Regions from separate parts of the Streptomyces sp. NBC_01537 genome, predicted to be linked through region 3. Evidence: riboswitches for the same ligand, from Rfam matches in the RefSeq annotation. Region 3 holds a riboswitch; each other region holds the start of a gene.
What was found. A riboswitch is a leader RNA that binds a small molecule or an ion and turns the genes downstream of it on or off. The one in region 3 is predicted to bind thiamine pyrophosphate.

Region 1: another riboswitch for thiamine pyrophosphate. It lies ahead of thiC (phosphomethylpyrimidine synthase ThiC); the one in region 3 lies ahead of OG607_RS12515 (ECF transporter S component).
Region 2: another riboswitch for thiamine pyrophosphate. It lies ahead of thiO (glycine oxidase ThiO); the one in region 3 lies ahead of OG607_RS12515 (ECF transporter S component).

Annotation. Positions count from the first base shown of each region.
Region 1 covers NZ_CP109392.1:4,936,142-4,939,408, reverse strand. Annotated here, with positions in the region: gene thiC (phosphomethylpyrimidine synthase ThiC) at 1-1,476, opposite strand, end outside; TPP riboswitch at 1,469-1,583, opposite strand; gene OG607_RS22720 (YibE/F family protein) at 1,645-2,901, shown strand; gene OG607_RS22715 (hypothetical protein) at 2,913-3,113, shown strand; gene OG607_RS22710 (flotillin family protein) at 3,247-3,267, shown strand, end outside.
Region 2 covers NZ_CP109392.1:7,560,907-7,564,173, reverse strand. Annotated here, with positions in the region: gene thiE (thiamine phosphate synthase) at 1-255, opposite strand, end outside; gene OG607_RS34780 (Rv2175c family DNA-binding protein) at 292-657, opposite strand; gene OG607_RS34775 (NAD(P)/FAD-dependent oxidoreductase) at 715-1,905, opposite strand; TPP riboswitch at 1,992-2,104, shown strand; gene thiO (glycine oxidase ThiO) at 2,097-3,260, shown strand; gene thiS (sulfur carrier protein ThiS) at 3,257-3,267, shown strand, end outside.
Region 3 covers NZ_CP109392.1:2,731,056-2,734,322, reverse strand. Annotated here, with positions in the region: gene OG607_RS12525 (phosphatidate cytidylyltransferase) at 1-632, shown strand, start outside; gene rlmN (23S rRNA (adenine(2503)-C(2))-methyltransferase RlmN) at 679-1,785, shown strand; TPP riboswitch at 1,835-1,954, shown strand; gene OG607_RS12515 (ECF transporter S component) at 1,947-2,519, shown strand; gene OG607_RS12510 (ABC transporter ATP-binding protein) at 2,533-3,267, shown strand, end outside.

The sequences.
Region 1 (3,267 bases), 2.2 Mb from region 3:
CGCGTCGGACAGGGCGTCGTCCCAGGTCTGCGCGCCCTCGTGCCCCTTGGCGAGATCGGCCGCGTGCGCGGCGATCTTGTAGGTGATGACGCCGGTCTTGACGTCGTCGCGGTCCGGCAGGCCCAGGTGCTCCTTGGGCGTGACGTAGCAGAGCATCGCCGTGCCCCACCAGGCGATCATCGCCGCGCCGATGCCGGAGGTGATGTGGTCGTACGCGGGGGCGATGTCGGTGGTCAGCGGCCCGAGTGTGTAGAAGGGGGCTTCCTCGCAGATCTCCTGCTGGAGGTCGATGTTCTCCTTGATCTTGTGCATCGGGACATGGCCCGGGCCCTCGATCATCGTCTGGACGTTGTGGCGCTTGGCGATGGTGTTCAGCTCGCCGAGAGTGCGCAGCTCCGCGAACTGCGCCTCGTCGTTGGCGTCGGCGATCGAGCCGGGGCGCAGGCCGTCGCCGAGGGAGTACGTGACGTCGTAGGCGGCGAGGATCTCGCAGAGCTCCTCGAAGTTCTCGTAGAGGAAGCTCTCCCGGTGGTGGGCGAGGCACCAGGCCGCCATGATCGAGCCGCCGCGGGAGACAATGCCGGTCTTGCGGGCGGCGGTGAGCGGGACGTAGCGCAGCAGGACGCCGGCGTGGACGGTCATGTAGTCGACGCCCTGCTCGGCCTGCTCGATGACGGTGTCCTTGTAGATGTCCCAGGTGAGCTCCTCGGCCTTGCCGTCGACCTTCTCCAGCGCCTGGTAGAGGGGGACGGTGCCGATGGGGACGGGGGAGTTGCGCAGCACCCACTCGCGGGTGGTGTGGATGTTGCGGCCGGTGGAGAGGTCCATGACGGTGTCGGCGCCCCAGCGGGTGGCCCAGGTCATCTTGTCGACCTCCTCCTCGATGGAGGAGGTGACGGCGGAGTTGCCGATGTTGGCGTTGACCTTCACCAGGAACCGCTTGCCGATGATCATCGGCTCGATCTCGGGGTGGTTGACGTTGGCCGGGAGGACGGCCCGGCCGGCCGCGATCTCCTCGCGTACGACCTGCGGCTGGACGTTCTCGCGGATCGCGACGTACTCCATCTCCGGGGTGATCTCACCGCGGCGGGCGTACGCGAGCTGGGTGACGGCCTGTCCGTCCCGGCCGCGCCGGGGGAGCCGGGGGCGGCCGGGGAAGACCGCGTCGAGGTTGCGCAGGCCGCCCCGGGGGGAGGTGTGCTTGAGGCCGTCGTCCTCGGGGCGGACGGGGCGGCCCGGGTACTCCTCGGTGTCGCCGCGGGCGACGATCCAGTTCTCGCGGAGCGGCGGCAGGCCCCGGCGGACGTCGGTGGTGATGCTGGGGTCGGTGTACGGGCCGGAGGTGTCGTACAGCGTCACATCGCGGCCGTTGGTGAGGTGCACCTGTCGCACGGGGACAGCGATGTCCGGGCGTGACCCGGTCACGTACCCCTTGTGCCAGCCGATTTCGCGCGTGCGTGCATCCTGCATGGTCATGAGACCTACTCCCTACGCCGGCATTACCCGGTAACAGGTTCAGCGGTCGGCGCAGCTGTCGTCAGCGCCCTCTCAGCCCGGTGCTCCGAGCTCCCGCGTTTGCAAAGGTGTCATCACGCTAGCGGGTCCCCCGGGACGTACACCAGTGGGTGTTGCGATGATCGGTTCGTGGACACTGGCACCGATCACTCGCATTCGCATTCGCACGCCCATGCGCATGGGCCGGTGCATCCGGTCTCCCGGCATCTGCGCAATGTCATCGCCGCGGTGCTGGTGCCCTTCGCCGTCGCGGTCGTCGCCGGGCTGATCGTGCTGTGGCCGGGCGGGGTGCCGGCGCACCAGCGGACGGGGGTCGGCTTCGACCAGCAGACCCAGTCCGGACAGGTCGTCAAGATCGTGAGCCTGAAGTGCTCGGAGGCCAACGCGGGCAGTGGTGCGAGCGGCGATGCGTCCATCTGCAAGCGGGCGACCATCGAGGTCACCTCGGGCAAGGACAAGGGCCGCACCTTCACCGAGATCGTCCAGCCGACCCAGTCCCGGCAGTACTCGCTCAACCAGAAGGTCGTGCTCGCGTACGCCCCCAAGGCCCCCAAGGAGCTGCAGTACTCGGTGACGGACGTCGACCGGTCCTTCCCGATGTATCTGCTCGCCGGGCTCTTCGCGGTCGCGGTGATCGCCATCGGCCGCATGCGCGGGCTGCTCGCGCTGATCGCGCTGGTCATCAGCTTCGCGATCCTGTCGCTGTTCATCCTCCCGGCGATCCTGCGCGGCGATCCTCCGCTGCTGGTGGCGGTGATCGGCAGCAGCGCCATCATGCTGATCGCGCTCTACATGTGCCACGGCCTCAACGCCCGCACCTCGGTGGCGGTGATCGGCACCCTCTGCTCGCTCTTCCTGATCGGTGTCCTCGGCTCGGTCTTCATCGCCTGGAGCCATCTGACCGGCAACACCTCGGACGAGACCGGCACCATCCACGCCCTCTACCCCAACATCGAGATCCGGGGCCTGCTGCTCGCGGGCGTCATCATCGGCTCGCTCGGTGTGCTCGACGATGTGACGGTGACCCAGACCTCGGCCGTGTGGGAGCTCAAGGAGGCCGATCCCACGGCCGACTGGCGCAAGCTGTACATCGCCGCGATGCGGATCGGCCGGGACCACATCGCCTCGGTGGTCAACACCCTGGTCCTGGCGTACGCGGGCGCCGCGCTGCCGCTGCTGCTGCTCTTCTCGATCGCCAGCCGCAGCGTGCTGGGCGTCGCGGGCAGCGAGCTCGTCGCGGAGGAGATCGTACGGACCCTGGTCGGCAGCATCGGCCTGGTGGCCTCGGTGCCGCTGACGACGGTGATGGCAGCGTTGGTGGTGTCGGCGGACCGCGGCCACAACAATGGCGTCAGCAGCGGGGGACGCCGGCGCCGCGCGAAGTGAGGGGGATCCCCGTGATCGGGCTACAGGGCAGGGTGACGGGGACGGTCGGACCGGGCCTGGTCGGCGAGGTGATCGTCAAGGTGCGGGGTGGCGCGGAGGCCTTTCTGGCGTATCCCGTGACACCGGGGGAGCGGCTGGAGCCGGGCACGCTGATCGTGGTCGTCGAATACCAGGCGCCGCGCACGGTGTACGTCGCCGCCGCATACGGCTGAACCCGCGCTGACCTGCCGGGATCCGACTGCGCGTCAAAATTGTGACAAGGAATCGTAAGCGTCTTCCAGCGCGGCTCGCGCAGGCGCACACTCCCGTACGCGGCCCCAATCCGGGGCCATCGTAAGGGGGCGTATGCCGATGTTCATCGGCGCC
Region 2 (3,267 bases), 4.8 Mb from region 3:
GTCCGCGCCCGCCGCGTGCGCGACATCCGCCCGGTCGTTGACCGCGAGCAGCCTGCCGTGCCTGCGGCACGCGTCGGCGAGGACCGCGAGGTGTTCCAGCTCCTCGCGGGCCTCGATCCCCTTGTCGCGCAGCTGGATGACGTCCACGCCCGAGCCGAGCACCTCGTCCGCGAAAGCGGCCAGGTCGCCCTGCCGCTTACGGGCGTCGGTGCACAGGTAGACGCGGGCGTCGGCGAGCTGCGCGCGGGTGGTCATACGGAAGGTCCCCTGGGGTTCGCTCTGGGCGGCGGGCTAGAGGGCGAGCGCCTGGGCGCGGCGCTTCACCTCGGTCCCGCGATTCTCGCGCAGCGCCTGCACCGGCGTGCCGGGCAGGGTGGGGTCAGGGGTGAAGAGCCATTCGAGGGCCTCTTCGTCGTTGAACCCGTCGTCCTTGAGCAGGTTCAGCGTTCCGGCGAGGCCCTTCACGATCTTGTCTTCGCCGAGGAAGTCGGCGGGAACCATCAGGACCCGGTTCTCACCGCGGCGCACCGCGATCAGCTGACCTTCCTTGATCAGCGGCCGGATGCGGGTCACCTCCAGGCCGAGCCGCTCCGCGACATCGGGGAGCGTCAGCCAGGACGGTACGAGGGCGTCAATCTTTGCGTCGATCTCGGTCACAGGCACAAGCCTGCCATCCCGGACCGACAGTGCGATACCGCACCGCTCATTGAGCGCCTACCGAGCCGCCGCCTTGAGGGGAACGGCCGGGTCCGCTGCCGCCGCCGTATCCAGCCGGGCGCCGCGCTCGATGAGCTTACGTCCCTGCGCGAGGTCCCGCGGGCGGCCCACGGCCAGCAGCGCCGTCAGCGCCCCGTCGCGCAGCCAGCACACCGACCACGCCGGGCCGTCCGGGTCGCCGCGCCACAGCACCGTGTCGGCCGGGGAACGGTGCCCCGCGTACTGCACGAAGCGGCCGAACTGCTCGGACCAGAAGTACGGCACCGGGTCGTAGCGCTCGTCCTCGCCCAGCAGGTTCGCGGCGGCGGTCCTCGGGCCCTGGAGCGCGTTGTCCCAGTGGTGGATCAGCAGCCGCGTCCCGTAGCGCGCCGACGGGAACGACGCGCAGTCCCCGACCGCGTACACCTCCGGCACGGACGTACGCAGCCGGTCGTCCGCCAGCACCGAGCGGTCCCCCGGGTCCAGCGCCACGCCCGAGCCGGCCAGCCAGCCCGTGGCGGGGCGCGCTCCGACGCCCACCACGACCGCCCCGGCGGGCAGCCGGGTCCCGTCCGCCAGCAACACCGCCCCGGGCTCCACGCCCGCCACGGCGGTGCTCGTCCGCAGCTCCACGCCCGCCTCGGCGTACCAGCCGCGCATGCGCTCGCCGATCTCCGCCGGCAGCGCGCCGGCCAGCGGCCGGTCCGCCGCTTCCACCACGGTCACCGCGCAGCCCGCCTGGCGTGCCGCCGTGGCGAACTCCGCGCCGATCCAGCCGGCGCCGACCACGACGATGTCGCGCTTCGCCTCCAGCACGGGGCGCAGCGCGGCCGCGTCGTCCAGCGTGCGCAGCGCGTGCGCGGTCTCGGTCCCGGGCAGGGTCACCGGCTGCGCGCCGGTCGCGATCACCAGGTGGTCGTACGGGATCGCTTCCCCGTCGGCCGTCGTGACGGTGCGCTCCGCCGGGCTCAGCGTCGCGGCCTCGCGGCCCAGCAGCAGCTCGACGTCGAGCGCCCTGAAGTCCACGTCGAAAGCCGCCGTCGTCACGCCCTTGGACAGCGGCGGCCTGTCGTACGGCGCGTGCGGCTCCTCCCCGAGGAGCGTGATCGCCCCGCCCCAGCCCTGTTCCCGTAGGGACACCGCTGTCTGGACCCCGGCCATTCCGGCCCCGACGATGACGGTTCGCCGCGCGCTGTCGCTGCTGCTCACGGTTCACGGTAACCCCGCGGGGTCCGTCGTCGCGTGCGGCCCGCCCTGCCCGGTCCGAGGGTTGTCGCGCTAGGGTGGCAACGCGAAAACGCACTCGCGGGAGCCCGGCGGACCGGGCTGAGAGGGCGGCTGACCGGCCGCCGACCGTACGAACCTGATCCGGGTCATGCCGGCGAAGGGAGCAGAAGCAGATGCATCGCTATGACGTCGTCGTCGTGGGCGGCGGCCTCATCGGCCTGGTCACGGCGTGGCGGGCGGCCCAGCAGGGCCTGCGCACAGCCGTGGCGGACCCGGAACCGGGCGGCGGAGCCGCGCACGTGGCGGCGGGGATGCTGGCCGCCGTGACGGAGCTGCAGTACGGGGAGCAGACCCTCCTGGACCTCAACCTCGCCTCCGCGCGCCAGTACCCGGCCTTCGTCGCGGAGCTGACCGAGGCGACGGGCCTGGAGCTCGGCTATCGCCGGTGCGGCACGCTCGCCGTGGCGCTGGACTCGGACGACCGCGCGCATCTGCGCGAGCTGCACGCGTTCCAGCATTCCCTGGGCCTGGAATCGCAGTGGCTCAGCGGCCGGGAGTGCCGCCGTCTGGAGCCGATGCTCGCGCCGGGCGTACGAGGCGGCCTGCGCGTGGACGGGGACCATCAGATCGACCCGCGCCGCCTCGCGAAGGCGCTGCTGCGCGCGGCGGACAGGGCCGGCGTGGCGTTCCACCGCCGGCAGGTCGCCCGCGTCGATCTCGGGCTCGACGGCCGGGCCAGGGGCGCCACGCTGGCCGACGGGACGACGCTCACGGCCGGGCAGACGGTGCTCGCCGCGGGCAGCCGCAGCGGCAGTGTCGAGGGGCTGCCGGAGGACGCGCTGCCGCCGGTGCGCCCGGTGAAGGGGCAGGTGCTGCGCCTGCGCATACCGGCGGACTACGCGCCGTTCCTCTCCCGCACCGTACGGGCCGTCGTGCGCGGCGGGCACGTGTATCTCGTGCCGCGCGAGAACGGTGAGCTGGTCGTCGGCGCGACCAGTGAGGAGCTGGGCTGGGACACCACGGTCACCGCGGGCGGGGTGTACGAGCTGCTGCGGGACGCTCACGAACTCGTACCGGGTATCACCGAGCTCCCGCTGACCGAGACCCTCGCGGGCCTGCGCCCCGGCTCGCCGGACAACGCGCCGATGCTCGGGCATGCGCGCACCGTGCCGGGGCTGCTGCTGGCGACCGGGCATCACCGCAACGGCGTGCTGCTCACGCCCGCGACCGGCGACATCATGGCCGAGCTGCTGACCGGCGGCGAAGTCCCCGCGTACGCCCGGCCCTTCTCCCCCGACCGCTTCCACTCCCCGTCCCTGCTGGAGCAGCCCGCATGACCGCCTC
Region 3 (3,267 bases):
TCCCGCTCGCCGTCGGCGGCGCCGCCATGGTCGTCGCCGGATACGCGCGCGGCGCCGAGGGCGCCTGGGTGGCGATGGCCCTCACCTCCCTCGCGATCCTGGTGTGGCGGATGACCGACCCGCCCGAGAACTATCTGCGGGACGTCACGGCGGGCGTCTTCGCCGCCTTCTACGTGCCCTTCCTGGCCACCTTCGTCTCGATGATGCTGGCCGCTCACGACGGCGCCTGGCGGGTCTTCGTCTTCCTCGTCCTCACGGTGATCAGCGACACCGGCGCGTACGCGGTCGGCTGGCGCTTCGGCACCCACAAGCTCGCCCCGCGCATCAGCCCCGGCAAGACCCGTGAGGGCCTCGTCGGCGCGGTGACCTTCGCCATGACGGCCGGCGCCCTGCTGATGCACTTCCTCATCGAGGACGGCCAGTGGTGGCAGGGCCTGCTGCTGGGCCTCGCCGTCGCCACCAGTGCGACGCTGGGCGACCTCGGCGAGTCCATGATCAAGCGCGACCTCGGCATCAAGGACATGGGCAAGGTGCTGCCGGGGCACGGGGGCATCATGGACCGCCTCGACTCCCTGCTGCCGACGGCGCCGGTGGTCTGGCTGCTGCTGGTGGTCTTCGTGGGAGCCGGCTGAGCGCCGGGCCGAGCGGTTTCCGGGCTGTGGGAGACTGGTAGGCGTTATGCCTAAGCCCGGAGAACTCACTTTCGTCACGCCGCGCGGTGCCAAGAAGCCCCCGCGGCACCTCGCCGACCTCACTCCCGCAGAGCGCAAGGAGGCGGTCGCCGAGCTCGGCGAGAAGCCGTTCCGCGCGAAGCAGCTCTCGCAGCACTACTTCGCGCGGTACGCGGACGACCCCGCGGCCTGGACCGACATCCCGGCGGCCTCGCGCGACAAACTGGCGAGCGACCTCATGCCCGAGCTGATGTCGGTCGTCCGGCACATCTCGTGCGACGACGACACGACCCGCAAGACGCTGTGGCGACTCTTCGACGGCACGCTCGTCGAGTCCGTGCTGATGCGCTATCCGGACCGGGTCACCATGTGCATCAGCTCGCAGGCCGGCTGCGGCATGAACTGCCCGTTCTGCGCGACCGGCCAGGCGGGCCTGGACCGCAATCTGTCGACGGCCGAGATCGTGCACCAGATCGTGGCCGCCATGCGCGCGCTGCGCGATGGCGAGATCCCTGGTGGGCCCGCCCGGTTGAGCAACATCGTCTTCATGGGCATGGGCGAGCCGCTCGCCAACTACAACCGCGTCGTCGGCTCCATCCGCCGCCTCACCGACCCCGAGCCGGACGGTCTGGGACTGTCGCAGCGCGGCATCACGGTCTCCACGGTCGGCCTGGTCCCGGCGATGCTGCGCTTCGCCGACGAGGGCTTCAAGTGCCGCCTCGCGGTTTCGCTGCATGCGCCTGACGACGAGCTGCGCGACACTCTCGTGCCGGTCAACACCCGCTGGAAGGTACGGGAGGTGCTGGACGCCGCGTGGCACTACGCGGACGTCTCGGGCCGCCGTATCTCCATCGAGTACGCGCTGATCAAGGACATCAACGACCAGGCCTGGCGCGCCGATCTGCTCGGCAGGCTCCTCAAGGGCCACCGGGTGCACGTCAACCTGATTCCGCTCAACCCGACGCCCGGCTCGAAGTGGACGGCGTCGCGTCCGGAGGACGAGCGGGCGTTCGTGGCGGCCCTGGAGTCGCACGGGGTGCCGGTGACGGTCCGGGACACCCGGGGCCAGGAGATCGACGGGGCGTGCGGGCAGCTGGCGGCTTCCGAGCGCTGACCTGCGCTGCTACAGTTCGCAGCGCACGATCGCACAACAGTACAAAAGAACATTCCGACAGGGGAGCGCACACAGCGCTGAGAGTGCGGCGCCGTCATCGAACGGTGGGCCGCAGACCCTCGAACCTGATCCGGGTAATGCCGGCGAAGGGAGTCATCACCATGAGCAGCAATCGCTGGCGGACCGTCGACATCGTCGTCACCGCCGTCCTCGGCGCCGCGTTCGGCGTCATCTTCTGGGCCTGGAACACCCTGTGGGAAGGCGCGGCCAACGCCATACCCCTGCCCGGCCGGGCCGTCCTGTACGGCGTCTGGCTGGTGCCGGCGGTCCTCGGCCCGCTGGTGATCCGCAAGCCCGGCGCCGGCATCTTCTGCGAGGTCGTCGCCGCCACCGTCGCGACCTTCTTCGGCTCCCCGTGGGGCCTGGTCACGCTGCTGTACGGAGTGCTGCAGGGCCTGGCCGGCGAGTTCGGCTTCGCGCTCTCCGCCTATCGCAGCTGGCGCTGGCCCACCGCGCTGGCGGGCGGTGTGCTGGCCGGTGCGGCGGCGGCGCTGCTGGACATCGTGCTCTACTACCCGACGACCGGCACCGGCTGGAAGACCGCGTACGCCGCGCTGGTCATCGCCAGCTCGGCCGTGATCGCCGGGCTCGGCAGCCTCGCGCTGACCAAGTCCCTCGCCCAGACCGGAGCGCTCGACCCGTTCCCGTCCGGGCGGGAGCGCGTCGCGGTCTGAGGCTCTGGCTCGTATGACAGTCGTACGCCTCCGGGGCTTCGGCCACCGGCACGCCGGGCGGCGCCGCTGGGCGCTGCGCGGCGTCGACCTCGACATCGCGCACGGCGAGCGGGTCGCGCTGCTCGGCCCTTCGGGGGCGGGCAAGTCGACGCTGCTTGCCGCGCTCGCGGGGCTGCTGCCGCCGGAGTCGGGCGAACGCGAGGGCACCATCGAGGTCCGGGAGCGGACGGGCATCGTCTTCCAGGACCCGCAGTCCCAGCTCGTCATGGCCCGGGCCGGCGACGACGTGGCCTTCGGACTGGAGAACACCGGCACTCCGGCCGAGCGCATCTGGCCGCTCGTCGACGACGCGCTGCGCAGGGTCGGTTTCCCGTACGGCCGGGACCGGCCGGTCGCCGCGCTCTCCGGCGGCGAGCAGCAGCGGCTCGCGCTCGCGGGCGCCCTCGTGTCCCGGCCCGCACTGCTGCTGCTCGACGAGCCCACCGCCAACCTCGACCCGGACGGCGCACGGCTGGTGCGCGGCGCCCTGGCCGGGCTCGACGGCACCACGATGATCATCGTCGAGCACCGGGTCGCCGAGCTGGTGCCGTTGCTGGACCGGGTGATCGTGCTGGAGCCCGGCGGCGGCATCCGTGCCGACGGACCGCCCGGGCGGATCTTCACCGAGTACGGTGACGAACTGGCCGCGGACGGCGTGTGGGTGCCGGGCCGTCCGCCCGAGCTGCGCATGCCGCGCACCGCGCCCGGC